Regions from separate parts of the Xenorhabdus bakwenae genome, predicted to be linked through region 2. Evidence: predicted binding sites of a transcription regulator. Region 2 holds the regulator's gene; the other holds the start of a gene.
What was found. The regulator sigma-54, encoded in region 2, starts transcription at its own class of promoters, with help from an activator protein. The targets are predictions, from matches to a motif close to GTTGGCACANNTTTCGCTNT.

Region 1: a site for sigma-54 is predicted at 4,431-4,450, ahead of glnA (glutamate--ammonia ligase). Genes of this name have one in related genera too.

The regions. Positions count from the first base shown of each region.
Region 1 covers NZ_CP119194.1:3,139,268-3,147,659, reverse strand. The annotation lists gene fabY (fatty acid biosynthesis protein FabY) at 1-773, opposite strand, end outside; gene dtd (D-aminoacyl-tRNA deacylase) at 824-1,261, opposite strand; gene yihX (glucose-1-phosphatase) at 1,301-1,918, opposite strand; gene typA (ribosome-dependent GTPase TypA) at 2,183-4,012, opposite strand; gene glnA (glutamate--ammonia ligase) at 4,578-5,987, shown strand; gene glnL (nitrogen regulation protein NR(II)) at 6,196-7,239, shown strand; gene glnG (nitrogen regulation protein NR(I)) at 7,259-8,392, shown strand, end outside.
Region 2 covers NZ_CP119194.1:3,457,653-3,466,044, forward strand. The annotation lists gene lptC (LPS export ABC transporter periplasmic protein LptC) at 1-118, shown strand, start outside; gene lptA (lipopolysaccharide ABC transporter substrate-binding protein LptA) at 99-647, shown strand; gene lptB (LPS export ABC transporter ATP-binding protein) at 654-1,379, shown strand; gene rpoN (RNA polymerase factor sigma-54) at 1,449-2,894, shown strand; gene ptsN (PTS IIA-like nitrogen regulatory protein PtsN) at 3,196-3,663, shown strand; gene rapZ (RNase adapter RapZ) at 3,705-4,556, shown strand; gene npr (PTS phosphocarrier protein NPr) at 4,573-4,845, shown strand; gene PXH59_RS17190 (nucleotidyl cyclase domain-containing protein) at 5,187-6,050, shown strand; gene PXH59_RS17195 (hypothetical protein) at 6,090-6,395, shown strand; gene alr (alanine racemase) at 6,627-7,859, shown strand; gene rnk (nucleoside diphosphate kinase regulator) at 8,066-8,392, shown strand, end outside.

The DNA of each region.
Region 1 (8,392 bases), 320 kb from region 2:
TTATTGAAATCCGCAGTTGCACAGGGGCGCCCTGTAATCGGTTGCCGATAACGAATGTTGGCATCCACCAAAACGATATCTCCCCCTAACTGGCGCTCCTGTAACAACAACCAAATCAATCCCCATGCCGTTAAGGTGGCCTGAGAAAATAAGCTACCCGCGAAAATAGTATGGTGGGGATTCTGGTTTCCGGCTTCCGGCATCGTCGTAACGAAGCGTTGCCCGGTATATTGGGTGATCCTAAGCCCCATTTTTTCACTCAAAGGGATTTGCTTATGCCATGCTTGCTGCAACTCCGCACACCAATCAGGACGGTGCAAGATATCATCAAGGCTTATTATCGGTTTGATCATGAGAAAATGGCTAATCGGCAATGCCTTAGCACCATTGATCAACCCCCTGTTTTGAAAACCCAACTTACCGAAGAAATCAACCGCATTTTCCCGTGCGCTGCAAACAATTCGTTTCACACCTTCCTGTCTGGCTACAGATTCCAATGCCATCGCAATCAGTGTCCCCAAACCTTTTCGTTGTACATTGGGATGAACGGCCAGAAAACGAATAGCGCCTTCATTGTCTGCATTGATGTATAAACGCCCAACAGCCAGCGGATTACCCTGTTCATCCACCACCATTTGGTGATGAGCCATCGAATCGTAACCGTCTTTCTCTGATCCGACGGGCTGGTGAAGCGGTTTACGCAGCATCTCCCAACGAAATTGGTAATAGGTGTCCAACTCTTGTTCTGTTTGAGGTACTCTCAGATGGTACATAGAAACAACCCCTTCTTTTGTGTGTTGCCCTGTGTCGACAGAAAAATCCATCATACTTGCAACCAAAAAGTCACTGGCCCGTCATTTATCAAACTGACTTGCATGTCTGCCGCAAATTTCCCCGTTTCTGTTTTTACACCCGTTACACGACACTGTTCAATAAAATAGCGATACAGTTCCTTTGCTTTTTGTGGTTCAGCTCCACCCGAAAAACTGGGTCTTAAGCCTTTCTGCGTGTCCGCAGCTAATGTAAATTGCGATACAACCAGTAAACTACCACCCGCTTGCTGAACGTTAAGGTTCATTTTTCCCTGTTCATCGCTGAATACCCGATATCCCATTACCTTGTCGCATAAACGTTGTGCTTTCTGTGGGGTATCGTCTTTTTCCACCCCCAGCAACACCAACAACCCCTGTCTAATTTCTCCAATCGTCTCACTTTCAACAACAACCTTTGCCTGTGTTACACGCTGAATTAATGCGATCATTTCTCTTGCCTGTTATTTCGTTGCAATAAGCAAACAATGTTAATTTTTTGCGGGAAGCGAGAAATCATGTGACTTAAAATAATCGGGGATGACACTCTTGTCAGTCACATGAATTGCATTGATGCCTGATTTTTTTGCTGCTTCGACGTTTTCTGACAGATCATCAAAGAATATGGCTTGTTCCGCTGTCACACCTTCTGCGGCCAGCACATAGTTAAAAATATCCAGATTTGGTTTACGCATACCTAAATCCTGGGATAAATAAAGGAAATCCGTTGATGCAGCAACTTCAGGATAATGCACTGACCAGTAATCAAAATGCAGACGGTTGGTATTTGACAGCACAACTACACGATGCCCTTCGGCACGCAATTTATTCATTAGCTCAATGACCTCCTGCCTGACACCGACAAAGATTGTATTCCAGCCTTCCGCAAATTGTTCAAAACTGAGTGAGATATCCATTTCATCACACATCATTTCTGCAAATTCAGAGTCACTAATTTGCCCACGCTCGTGCTTTTCAATAGTTTCTCCCTGCGAAAATTTGGGGGTCAATGTTGCCAGTGGTGTCCCGCTCAGATTACTCCAGACAGCCAATACTCTTTTAAAATCAATATTAATAATCACGTTACCCAGATCGAAAATATACAGCATAATCCCTCCTGACTGACGCTCATTGTTTAGTACTTTTATCATACTTTTATTAAGAAAAAAGAAGGGCGGGATAAAAAAACAAATAAATTGTTCTTCTTATGAAGTGTCTTATAAATCGTCGTTGAAGCTCTTGACTGGCTACCGACCGATCAGCAGGGATAGATCACAAATGGCTGGAAGGGGATATCATAAAAGAACTCAGGGCACCGAAGCGCCCTAAGCAATTGATTTTCAGGTCATCAAATACAACACATGACCCAAAAATTAAACGTCTTTGCTACGATTTGCACGGCGGCGATCGTTTTCAGTCAAATGACGCTTACGCAAGCGAATTGACACTGGCGTCACTTCAACCAACTCGTCATCATCAATAAACTCCAGCGCCTGCTCCAATGTTTTCTTGATATGTGGAGTCAGTGTTGTCGCTTCATCCGTTCCTGACGCACGCATGTTAGTCAGTTTCTTACCGGTCAGACAGTTAACGGTCAGGTCATTTGAACGTGAGTGAATACCAATGATCTGGCCTTCATACACTTCCGTACCATGACCCAGGAACAACTTACCACGCTCCTGCAAACTATACAGCGCGTAAGCCACTGCCTTACCTTGTCCATTGGCAATCAGTACCCCATTCAGGCGACGACCAATCTCACCTGGGCGGATATCATCATAGTGGCTGAATGTGGCATACAACAAGCCAGTACCCGAAGTCATGGTCATGAATTCAGTACGGAAGCCAATCAGGCCACGGCTTGGAATAACGTAATCAAGACGAACGCGGCCTTTGCCATCTGGCAGCATGTCACGCATTTCACCTTTACGCTCACCCAGTGCCTGCATCACATCGCCTTGGTGCTGCTCTTCGATATCCAGAGTAACCTGCTCGAAAGGTTCCTGCTTACGGCCATCAATGTCACGGAAAATCACTTTTGGACGGGAAACGCCCAGCTCGAAACCTTCACGACGCATGTTCTCGATCAGAACGGACAAGTGCAGTTCACCACGGCCAGATACACGGAAAGCGTCTGGATCTTCCGTTTCCTCAACACGCAGTGCAACGTTATGAACCAGTTCTTTTTTCAGACGATCAAGGATCTGGCGAGAAGTCACGTACTTACCTTCACGGCCACAGAACGGTGAAGTGTTGACACAGAAGTACATGCTGACGGTAGGTTCATCAACGGCCAGTGCAGGCAATGCTTCGACCGTATTAACTTCACACAGGGTATCGGAGATGTTCAGATCACCCAGACCGGTAATTGCGATGATGTCGCCGGCTTCCGCCTTATCAGACTCAATACGCTCCAATCCCAGATGGCTAAAGACCTTGCCGACTTTACCGTTGCGCGTTTTACCTTCGCTGTCGATAATCGTGATGTTTTGGTTTGGTTTTACCATACCGCGCTTAATGCGACCGATACCGATAACCCCAACGTAGTTATTGTAATCCAACTGCGAAATTTGCATCTGGAATGGGCCATCAAGGTCAACCTTAGGTGGCTCAACGTGATCAACGATTGCCTGATACAACGGAGTCATATCTTCAGCCATTTCGGTATGCTCGTTACCCGCAACACCCATCAGTGCAGAAGCATAAATGATTGGGAAATCCAGTTGCTCATCGGTTGCACCGAGGTTCACAAACAAGTCAAATACCTGATCCACCACCCAGTCAGGGCGAGCACCCGGACGGTCAACTTTGTTGATCACCACAATCGGTTTCAGGCCGTGAGCAAACGCTTTCTGGGTAACAAAGCGAGTCTGTGGCATTGGGCCATCCATCGCATCAACCAGCAACAGCACGCTGTCTACCATTGACATGACACGTTCAACCTCGCCACCGAAATCGGCGTGGCCTGGGGTATCTACGATATTGATACGATAGTCATTCCATTTGATCGCCGTATTCTTTGCCAGAATGGTAATACCACGTTCTTTTTCCAGATCATTGGAATCCATCACACGTTCGGTTGTTGCAGCACGCTCCCCAAAGGTGCCAGACTGTTGCAGGAGTTTATCAACCAGCGTGGTTTTGCCATGGTCGACGTGAGCAATAATTGCTATATTTCTTAAATTACTGATTTCATTTGACATTTAAAAATTCCGATAACGCTAAGATCATTTATGCACTCTCAATGCAGTACACAAAAAGAATTCTGTTTTACTTGGCCGCCGCCGAACAAAAGTGCAGCATTATACACTTTGGATGGTTGCACTGGTATTAAAAGTTGTGCAGTATTGGCGGTTTTCTCTTTATTTAGCGAGTTCCTTAAGTTCCGAGCCAACTACAGAAGCGAGCTTGGTATAGACAGCCCAGGGCATTCCTTCCCGCAAAATTTGATGTAAGTTTGCGAGATTTCAGCCGGCCAGTCGCACCATAATAATGCAAGCACATTGTCAGAATTCACCACTTTGGTGCAAAAATACCTAAAACCATACTCCTGTCTTATTTATTTTTTCTCTTCCCTCTGCCATACTTTTTTATCATATTGATATTAAATAATTTTTAAATATTGGCACATTTTTCGCATTTATCTTTAGCGATAGTGATTTCATAACATTGATCATACAGAGATCCACAATCGCCCTTAACTTTTAAGATAAAACAGCCTATTTCTTGCCCTGTTTTATCAGGCCGACGTAAACCAGGAGAGCCAGTATGTCCGTTGAACATGTTTTGTCCATGATTGAAGAACATCAGGTGAAGTTTATTGACTTACGCTTTACTGACACCAAAGGTAAAGAACAACACATCACTATTCCTGCCCACCAAGTTGATGAAGACTTCTTTGAAGATGGCAAAATGTTTGACGGTTCATCTATCGGTGGCTGGAAAGGTATCAATGAATCCGACATGGTGCTCATGCCAGATCCAGGCACCGCGATGCTTGATCCCTTCTTTAATGATGCCACCCTGATCCTGCGTTGTGATATCCTTGAACCCGGCACCATGCAAGGCTATAGCCGCGATCCTCGCTCCATTGCCAAACGCGCAGAAGATTTCCTGCGGGCAAGCGATATTGCTGATACCGTTTTATTTGGGCCAGAACCCGAATTCTTTTTGTTCGATGATATCCGTTTCGGCAGCTCCATCTCTGGCTCTTATTATCATATCGATGATACGGAAGCCGCCTGGAACAGCGGCACACGCTATGAAGGCGGTAACAAAGGCCATCGGCCCGGCATTAAAGGCGGGTACTTTCCGGTTCCTCCGGTGGATTCTTCCCAAGACCTGCGTTCAGCCATGTGCCTGACCATGGAAAAAATGGGCCTGGTCGTTGAAGCCCACCACCATGAGGTCGCAACTGCCGGACAAAACGAAATTGCCACCCGCTTTAATACTATGACCAAAAAAGCGGATGAAACCCAGATTTATAAATATGTGGTTCATAACGTTGCCCATAAATTGGGTAAAACCGCGACATTTATGCCAAAACCGTTGGTGGGCGATAACGGATCAGGTATGCACTGTCATATGTCACTGTCCAAAAATGGCACTAACCTGTTTGCAGGTGACAAGTACGGTGGCTTGTCCGAAATGGCGCTTTACTATATCGGCGGTGTCATCAAACACGCACGTGCGTTAAATGCCTTTACCAACCCAACAACTAACTCGTACAAACGTCTGGTGCCTGGCTTTGAAGCCCCGGTGATGCTGGCCTATTCTGCCCGTAACCGTTCTGCGTCTATCCGTATCCCGGTGGTCGCCAGTGCCAAAGCTCGCCGTATTGAAGTGCGTTTCCCTGATCCCGCAGCGAACCCTTACCTGGCCTTCTCTGCGCTGTTGATGGCAGGTTTGGATGGCATCATCAACAAAATCCATCCAGGTGATGCGATGGATAAAAACTTGTATGACTTGCCCGCAGAAGAAGCCCAGGAGATCCCAACCGTGGCCCCTTCTTTGGAAGAAGCGTTGGCCGCATTAGATGCCGACCGTGAATTCCTGACGCGCGGTGGTGTTTTTACCGATGATACGATTGATGCTTATATCACTTTATTGAATGGGGAAATTGAACGTGTTCGCATGACACCACATCCTCTGGAGTTTGAACTGTATTACAGCGTGTAGTGCTTTATCAGGTAATGCCCCATAACGTGAGGGCATTACTTGTGTTTTTTTGTTGCCGTGAAACTTTTGGCCCATCCTTGGATGGGCTTTTTTCCCTCGCATAGACACAATGACATCATGATTGACGATATATGCTGAGTAAAAGGATTCATCGAACTATGCTTAAATAAGCTACAACGCACCAAAAAAGTGCAGGAACTGAATGACAATGGTTAGTTTGCCCAAAGCAGAACAGATTCTCGACTCACAGATAAACAACGTCCTGATACTGGATAATGATTTAGTGATTCGCTACGCCAATCATTCTGCCATGCAACTTCTGGCACAAAGTTCCCGTAAATTATTCGGCACGCCGCTTCCTATCCTGTTTAGTTATATTTCACTGGATACAGAATTGATGCGTTCCAGTTTGATCAACGGTCATGGCTTTACCGATAACGAAGTCATATTGGTGATCAATAATCACTCTCATGTGATGTCGCTCAGTGCCCAACCAATTTCCGAACAGTTTGTTCTGCTGGAACTGGCATCTATGGACAGTCAACGCCGGTTAAGCCAAGAGCAGATCCAACAAGCACAGCAGGCGGCTGCGCGGGAATTGGTTCGGGGACTGGCACATGAAATCAAAAACCCTCTCGGCGGGCTGCGGGGAGCCGCACAGTTGCTTGCCAAGGCGCTGCCTGATCCGTCCTTGAGGGAATATACCCAAGTGATCATTGAACAGGCAGACAGGCTACGTAACCTGGTTGATCGCTTGCTGGGACCACAGCATCCCGGTTCCCAAACCCGCCAGAGCATTCACCATGTGGTCGAGCGGGTCTGTCAATTGGTTTCGCTGGAAATGCCCGCCAATGTCACGCTGATTAAAGATTATGATCCGAGCTTACCTGAACTGGCGCATTATCCTGACCAGATTGAACAGGTATTACTGAATATCACCCGTAATGCCCTAAAAGCACTCGGTGAGAAGGGAGGAATTATCACCCTGAGAACACGAACCGCATTCCAGATTACCTTACAAGGGGAGCGTTACCGATTGGCAGCCCGAATTGATATTGAAGATAATGGGCCTGGTATTCCTCCCAATATTCAGGATACGCTTTTTTACCCGATGGTCAGCGGGTATGAAGGAGGAACTGGACTTGGCTTATCCATAGCACGTAATCTTATCGACCAACATGCGGGCAAAATTGAATTTACCAGTTGGCCAGGACATACGGAATTTTCCATTTACCTGCCTATCAAGAAATAACCGTTAAGTAGGAGTGACTATGCAACGAGGAAAAGTTTGGATCGTTGATGATGACAGTTCTATCCGCTGGGTACTTGAACGGGCGCTGAGTGGTGCAGGGATGGAGTGTATCAGTTTTGAAAATGCCGATGCCGTACTGGCCGCGCTGGCACAGGGTCATTCAGGGCAGGGTAATCCAGAAGTGATCCTGTCAGATATCCGTATGCCCGGATTGGACGGACTGAGTTTGCTCAACCAGATAAAGCAGAGCTACCCACAGCTTCCGGTCATCATTATGACGGCCCATTCTGATCTGGATGCCGCTGTCAGTGCCTATCAACACGGTGCCTTCGATTATTTGCCAAAGCCTTTTGATATTGATGAAACGGTTGCACTGGTCGAGCGAGCACTAAGTCATTATCGGGAACAACATCAATCAACCTCGAACCCACAGTTGCCGGTATCGGTTTCAGATATGATCGGAGAAGCCCCGGCCATGCAGGAGGTATACCGGATTATCGGCCGCCTTTCCCGCTCCTCCATCAGTGTGTTAATTAATGGTGAATCCGGCACGGGAAAAGAGCTGGTTGCCCATGCCCTTCACCGCCACAGTCCACGCGCCTCAGCCCCCTTTATTGCCCTGAATATGGCGGCAATCCCGAAGGATTTGATTGAATCCGAACTGTTTGGTCACGAAAAAGGGGCATTCACCGGTGCCAATCAAGTACGTCAGGGTCGTTTTGAGCAAGCCAATGGTGGTTCACTGTTTTTAGATGAAATTGGTGATATGCCGCTGGATATCCAGACTCGCTTGCTGCGGGTTCTGGCTGAGGGGCAATTTTATCGCGTCGGAGGCTATGCACCTGTGAAAGTGGATGTCCGTATCATTGCCGCCACTCACCAGAATCTTGAGCAACGCGTTGCAGAAGGTAAATTCAGGGAAGACCTCTACCATCGCCTGAATGTGATCCGCGTCCAATTACCGCCTTTGCGGGACAGAGTGGAAGATATTCCTCGTCTGGCACATCATTTCCTGCAACACACTGCCAAAGAGCTGGGCGTTGAAGCCAAGGTGCTGCATCCTGATACGGAACTCGCGCTGATGCGCCTGCCGTGGTCAGGCAATGTCCGTCAGTTGGAAAATGTTTGCCGCTGGCTGACCGTGATGGCGGCA
Region 2 (8,392 bases):
GGTCGGTCTGAAATCTGTTGGCATGAAAATGCGTGGCAATCTGCGAAACAAAACTGCTGAACTGATTGAAAAGGTGACCACTCAATATGAGATCTCACATGAACAACCTAATCCGTAATTCCGTTATTGCCAGTACACTTTTTGCCGTCAGCCTGCCCGTACTGGCCTTAAAAGATGATACAAAAAAACCCATTACCATCGACTCAGCAAGACAGTCGTTAGATTTAACGGGCAACGTTGCCACATTTACGGATAATGTTATCGTAAAACAAGGCTCAATCGACATTCATGCAGATAAAGTCGTTGTGACCCGCCCGGAAGGAAATTCCGACAAGACCGTTATTGAAGCATTCGGCAATCCTGCCACTTTTTACCAATTGCAAGATGATGGTAAGCCCCTCAAGGGCCATGCATTAAAGATGCGCTATGAGATGGATAAAGAGCTGGTTACCCTAATGGAAAACGCCTATCTTGAACAGCTAGACAGCAATATCAAAGGCGATAAAATCACTTATCTCGTACCGACACAACAAATGGAAGCGTTTAGTGATAAAGGTAAACATGTCACCACCGTCCTGTTACCTGCCCAGCTGCAAGAAAAAGGTTCTGGTGTTAACGGCGCTGACACTCAGAAAAAGGGTAAATAACGACTGATGGCAATATTAAACGCAGAAAATCTGGCGAAAGCCTACAAAGGCCGTAAGGTCGTTGAGAACGTCAGCCTAAACGTGAAGTCAGGGGAGATTGTTGGCTTACTTGGCCCTAATGGAGCAGGCAAAACCACCACTTTTTATATGGTCGTCGGCATTGTTGCCCGTGATGCCGGTTCTATCACCATTGATGAAGACGATATCAGCCTGCTGCCCCTGCATGAACGTGCACGCCGGGGGATAGGTTATTTGCCTCAGGAAGCTTCCATCTTCCGTCGTTTGAGTGTATTCGATAATTTGATGGCGGTACTGGAGATCCGCAATGATCTGAATCAGGAGCAGAGAAAAACACGGGCAGAAGAGTTGATGGAAGAGTTTCACATCTCTCACTTGCGTGATAGCCTTGGTCAATCACTTTCCGGTGGTGAACGCCGTCGTGTGGAGATTGCCCGTGCACTGGCCGCCAATCCCAAATTCATCCTGCTGGATGAACCTTTTGCCGGCGTTGACCCCATTTCCGTACTGGATATTAAAAAGATCATTCAACATCTGCGGGATTACGGATTGGGTGTCCTGATTACCGACCACAATGTGCGTGAAACACTGGATGTCTGCGAACGTGCCTATATCGTCAGTCAGGGCCATTTGATTGCCCACGGTACACCAAATGACATCCTGAATAACGAGCAGGTCAAACGCGTCTATTTGGGTGAAGGTTTCCGTCTTTAACACTTATCCTTCTATCAGATGCGATTCAAGGAACTATTCAGGCCAGACTAAGGAGAAAGTGGTAACGTTATGAAGCAAAGTCTGCAACTCAGGCTCAGTCAGCAATTGACGATGACGCCACAGCTCCAGCAAGCCATCCGTTTGTTACAACTGTCTACGCTTGAACTTCAGCAGGAGATTCAGCAAGCTTTGGAAACGAACCCACTGCTTGAACAGGATGACCCGCATCAGGAAGTGGAGAATCAGGCACTTTCTGATACTGATGCCGAAACCGAAGTCATGGATACCCGTGAAGCGCTTGAACAGAGGGATATGCCTGAAGAGTTACCACTGGATGCCAGTTGGGATGAAATTTACACCGCTGGCACACCATCAGGCACTCACAGCGACTATAGCGCTGATGATTTCCCCGTATATCAGGGTGAAACTACCCAAACCTTGCAAGATTATCTCATGTGGCAGGCAAGATTAACGCCCTTTACCGAAACGGACGCTGCTATTGCCACTTCAATCATTGATGCCATTGATGACTCCGGATACCTGACCATTTCTATCGAAGAAATCCTTGCCAGTATCGGGGATGATGAACTGGCTTTGGCAGAGGTCGAAACCGTTCTCAAACGCGTACAACATTTTGATCCGATCGGAGTTGCTGCCCGTGACTTACGCGAATGTTTGCTTATCCAGCTTGCAATGCTGCCGCCAAAGACGCCCTATCTGAATGATGCCAGACTTATTGTCAGCAACTACCTGGCACTGCTGGGTAACCGAGACTTCCGTAATTTATTACGTCAGAGCAAATTAAAAGAAAGTACCCTGAAAGGGGCAATTGATATCATCCAATCACTGGAACCAAAACCTGGCCTGGTAGCCAATACCGGTGAATCCGAGTACGTTATTCCAGATGTATTGATACAGAGAGAAAATGAAAGCTGGCAAGTCAGGCTAAATACCGATAGCATCCCCCGTCTGCGCATCAACCAACACTACGCAGCACTGGGACAACGGGCCAACAATGAGAGTGACAGCCTGTTCATACGCAATAACTTGCAAGAGGCCAAATGGCTGCTCAAGAGCCTCGAAAGCCGTAATGAAACATTGCTGAAAGTCGCCCGTTGTATTGTTGAACGGCAACAAGATTTTTTTGAATATGGTGAGGAACACATGAAACCACTGGTATTGGCTGATATCGCCTATCAGATTGACATGCATGAGTCCACCATTTCCCGCGTGACGACCCAGAAATACCTGTATAGTCCACGCGGGATCTTTGAACTTAAATATTTTTTCTCCAGTCACGTCAATACCGACAGTGGTGGTGAAGCCTCTTCTACCGCGATACGTGCTCTGGTGAAAAAACTGGTCGCGGCAGAAAACCCGGTCAAACCACTGAGTGACAGTAAATTGACCAGCATACTCGCTGAACAAGGTATTCTAGTGGCTCGCCGGACAGTCGCAAAATATAGAGAGTCGTTATCCATCCCGCCTTCAAACCAACGTAAAAAATTGGCTTGAACAACACAGAGAAGGAAAACACTATGTCACTTGTACTGGCAGATAAGCTGGCGCATCAATTGACCAAACACAAAAGTAAATTGAGACAACATTAATCGCTTTTAGGCAATGGGGCTGTCATAAAATTATCACTGTTCTATCTATAACACCGTCTATAACGCCCTATAGTACTGGTAATTAGTACTAGGTAATGAGTACTAGGTAATGAGTGCGATCTGTAGATCGGTTTTAGAGCGCAGTGCATTAATATCGGATGCCTCATCAGGCATCCGATATAACAAGGCCCTAAGTGAATAAAGAAATGAACAACGAAACAGATTTACCACTAAGCTCTGTGCTTTCACCCGCATGTACACGCAACAACGTACCTTGTTCGAGTAAAAAGCGCGCCTTAGAGATTATCAGTGAGCTGGCATCAAAACAGCTTGAACTGCCGGAAAATACCGTATTCGAGGCTATTCTTTCGCGCGAAAAAGTCGGCACAACAGGAATTGGCAACGGGATTGCGATCCCTCACGGCAAATTGAATAAAGCGTGTTCGGATAATGCCGTTGGGGTATTTTTACACCTGGAACAACCCATTACCTTTGACGCCATTGATAATCAACCTGTTGACTTGCTGTTTGCTTTATTGGTGCCATCAGACCAGTGTCAGACCCATTTACACTCACTATCATTGATTGCAAAGCGCCTTGCAGATAAAAGCCTCTGCCGTCGCCTGCGTTCAGCGCAGAGTGATGAAGAACTGTATAAAATTATTACTGAATAAATAGCGATTATAATTATAAACATTTAGGGGGGAGTCACCTCATGGTGCTGATGATAGTCAGTGGTCGTTCAGGTTCTGGGAAATCTGTTGCTTTGCGGGCACTGGAAGATATGGGCTTCTATTGCGTGGATAACCTGCCCGTTGTGTTACTGCCGGAATTGGCAAACACACTGGCCGAACGTGATATCTCGGCTGCGGTTAGCATTGATGTCAGAAATATGCCGGAGTCGCCAGAAATTTTTGAAGAAGCACTGACGCAATTGCCTGACAGTTTTTCACCACAGTTACTGTTTCTTGATGCGGATCGTAATACCCTGATCCGCCGCTATAGTGATACACGCCGCCTGCATCCACTCTCCAGCAAGAACCTGTCACTGGAAAGTGCCATTGACCAAGAAAGCGATTTACTGGAACCCCTGCGCTCACGCGCTGACTTGATCATTGATACCTCTGAAATGTCCGTTCATGAACTGGCGGAAATGCTCAGGACACGTCTATTAGGCAAACGGGAACGAGAATTAACGATGGTGTTTGAGTCTTTTGGATTCAAACATGGTATTCCTATCGACGCAGACTATGTTTTCGATGTCCGTTTCCTGCCAAACCCTCACTGGGACCCTAAACTGCGCCCAATGACGGGTTTGGATCGCCCTGTGGCTGCATTTTTGGATCGCCATACCGAAGTTCATAATTTTATTTATCAGACCCGGAGCTATCTTGAGCTTTGGCTACCCATGCTGGAAACCAATAATCGCAGCTATCTGACGGTCGCTATTGGTTGCACAGGCGGTAAACACCGTTCGGTCTATGTGGCAGAACAGCTGGCTGATTATTTTCGTTCCCGTGGCAAAAACGTGCAATCACGCCACCGCACACTGGAAAAACGCAAGTAATACGCATAACACAGCCATGACAGTCAAACAACGACTTGAAATTAAAAATCGGCTCGGAATGCATGCCCGGCCTGCGATGAAACTGCATGATCTGGTACAACAGTTTCAATCAGAAGTGATACTGCGCAATAGCAGTAACTTACAGGCCGAGGCCCGCAGCGTCATTGCCATGCTGATGCTGGATTCTGAGCAAGGCAGCCATATTGACGTTGAAGTCAACGGGCCGGATGAACAACAAGCACTGGCGGCTATTATCGAACTCTTCAACGCAGGATTTGACGAAGAGTAACACGCCCTTCTCCCAATAAAAATATTGTCTTAAGAGGCAATTTGAAAGACGAAGTGTATACTCGATAAACTGTAAGTTGCAATCTGCAAGATGCCGCGAGGCCCTATATTTCCCCACACAGCAGGGAAATATAACACGCATTTTGAAGTTGGATTGATATATAACTTGAGTCTTAATTTATTACCTGATATATAACAGGTAATGTAATAGTTATTCCTTTTATTGCAAAATAACCTTATATTTAATACTTGAAATCGAACATTAGTGAAAGAATAAATAGCCAATGTTCAGTTTTCCGATTACATAAATTAAAAGTCTTAACCCCAGCCATCAAAGCAACTATGAAAAATAAGTTAAAAAGAATGAAAGCAAAAGAAAAAACAACTAAACCTTGTTCCGATAATGACCTGATAGAGTTAATTAATTTTAATCTCGATTGTGCTGAAAAAGAATGGCAACAAGTCCGACACAAATTAAACCAATATAAAAATGAAACTAATATACCCATGAATTTTATTAGTGATAATTTCTATAATAACGTTAAAAAAAATAATAAAATTAACATGATTGAATCGGTAAATTACCCATTCCCTTCCGACTTCAGTGACAAAAGCCATTTTAATCCAGTGTCAGAAAAAGAAATGGTTAAAACGTTCATCCCTGGCTATCCTGTCTTAGAAAGCAACAAACCTGAAGTTAGTGAATTCGTGGTATTCATGATGGATATGAGGGACTCCAGCTCTAGTTTCAAACAGCTTCCCACCTCTCCTGTTATAGAGTGCGGTTTACAAAGAATTATCTATGAGACATCCGCTTTAATTCCAGCGATTGTTTATACAGCCGCACAAGAAGGAGGAAAAGCAACTGAGTTGCTGGGCGATGGAGCATTAATCCTTTTTCATATTGGATCTGACAACCGGGTTAATGTAATCAATAAAGCTTATCTGGCTGCTGAACAATGCATTAGTAATACAATTAATCATGTTAATGCTATTTTATGGAATAGATATAATTTCCCACCTTTAAGAATTGGCATAGGCCTTGCCTATGGCCCTGCCATCATTAAGGTTATGAATGTGAACGGATATCATCCTAAAGTAATAGGCCAATGTGTTTGGAAAGCAACAAAATTAAGTCACGGAGAAAATACGATAGGCTTGTCAGAAGAAATACAAAACATATTAAATTTGAATAAATCTTGTTGATATCATAAAAACTATTTAGCCCAAAAACGGAAACTCATTATGCCTAATAATAAAAGAAAAATGCATCTTAACTGCCATATAGTAGGAGTGGGTCAGCACCCCGCAGGATGGAGAACCCAAAACGATACCCGTGCATTTATAAATCCGCTTTTTTATCAAGAAATTGCAAAATTGGCAGAATTAGGCAAATTTGACGCGCTGTTCTTTTCTGATTCATTATCCCCATATTGCAAAAAAGAAACCTCTTTCGGTCTGACTATACAGAGCAGACCATTAGAGAGCGCTTCGGTGTGGCCTATTGCCAGGGTAAACGCGAAATCAGTGATTAAAACTGACCAAAGATAAAAAATCATTAATATAATCTGTTCATTAAATTTTCACTAAGCGTAAAAACAAGACGTTTTGATGATTAATTTAGTTAATTAATCTAATTATTTATAAATAGTATGATATAGATAATAAATGTTAGCTTTCAATAAGTTAACCATGTGAAATTAAATTAAAAAAAACTTATTATTAAAACGCAATGACACGAAGAACATTATATATACAGTTCCTAAACTGGAGATTTACTTCATGCGTTTTAATAAAACCACACTGGCAATTCTTCTTGGTTTGAGTCTGTCCCAGGGTGTTGCCCAAGCCGCGCCTGTGCTCTCTTTAGATAACACCCATGCAGAAAGCATCGCCGCAACCAATAATGCCTGGGTTGAAATCAATACCACGACTTTCGAAAATAATATTCACACGCTGCAAAAGAAACTGAATAAAGGCACCAAAATGTGTGCGGTTTTGAAAGGCGATGCTTACGGTCATGGTATCGATCTGCTGATGCCATCCATCATCAAAACTGGCGTACCTTGTGTAGGCGTCACCAGTAATGAAGAAGCCCGCATCGTGCGTGAAAGTGGCTTTAAAGGACAATTGATACGTGTCCGTACGGCTGACATGACTGAAATCGAAAGCACTCTGGGCTATGACATGGAAGAGATGATCGGCGATCTGGATCACGCCCAGGCTATTGATGACCTGGCCAAAAAACACGGTAAAGCCATTCGCGTTCATCTGATGCTGAACACAGGTCTTATGAGCCGTAATGGTTTGGAAATGAAAACGGAGCAGGGCAAGCAAGAAGCTTTGAAAATCGCTCAGTTACCTAACCTGAAACTGGTTGGTATGATGAGCCACCATGCATTCACCGATACGAATGCAATCCGTGACAGCATTAAAAACTTCAAAGAACAAACTTCCTGGCTGATCAAAACAGCAAATCTGAACAGAGACGAAATCACACTGCACGCATCAAGCTCTTTTGCATCACTGAGCATTCCTGAAGCACAGTTCGACATGGCACGCGTTGGCAGTGCGCTGTACGGCATTCTGACCACGAGCTACCCAGAATTCAAGCCCTTAATTCAAATGAAAACCCGTGTTGCTTCTGTTAAAACCTATCCTAAAGGTAATGGTGTCGGTTACGACAACACGCACATTCTGCAACGCGATTCCAGGCTCGCTAACTTGCCGGTTGGTTTCTCTGATGGCTTTAGTTCTGCCATGTCAAACAAAGCTTACGTTCTGATCAACGGTCACCGTGCCCCGGTTGTCGGTAGCGTTTCCATGAACACCGTGATGGTCGATGTGACTGACTTGCCGGAAGTGAAGAGTGGCGATGAAGTGGTTATTTTCGGTAAACAAGGTAACGACGAAATCACCCAGTCTGATATTCAGAAATGGGGAGGAATGCATGTTGTTGAGCTTTCTTCCATTTGGGGAGAAACCAACCCACGTATCGTCACGACAGGCTTATAATCTACCGTTCAAAATGATGGCAGACTGTTCTTTTTTTCCATGACGGATAAGCCGTGTTTCATTAACAATGCAAAACAGTTCGTGATCATGATCTCTTTATTTTCGTGGCAGAACAGCCTAATATCATTTTAATCACTTTGAAAATGACACCCCCCTCCTTGCGATGTGGGGTGTTATTTTATATTGAGCCTAATTTGGAGTGTGGTATGAAAAAACCTAAAATCATTATCAATGAATTGGATGCCGAGCGTTTAGATTCTCTGTTGGAACAACCTGCTTTTGCCAATACCCGCATCGCAGAGGCCTTAAACGAAGAGTTGGATAGAGCCGAAATAGTGGCTCCGGTAGATATCCCGGCCGATGTTGTCACCATGAACAGTGAAGTTCGCTTTATTGATCTGGGCAGTGATGAAGAGCGTGTTCGTACACTGGTCTACCCTGCTTCCCTGCAAGACAGCACCAAACATCTGTCCGTCATGGCGCCTTTGGGGGCCGCTCTTCTGGGCTTGCGGGTGAATAATGAAATAACATGG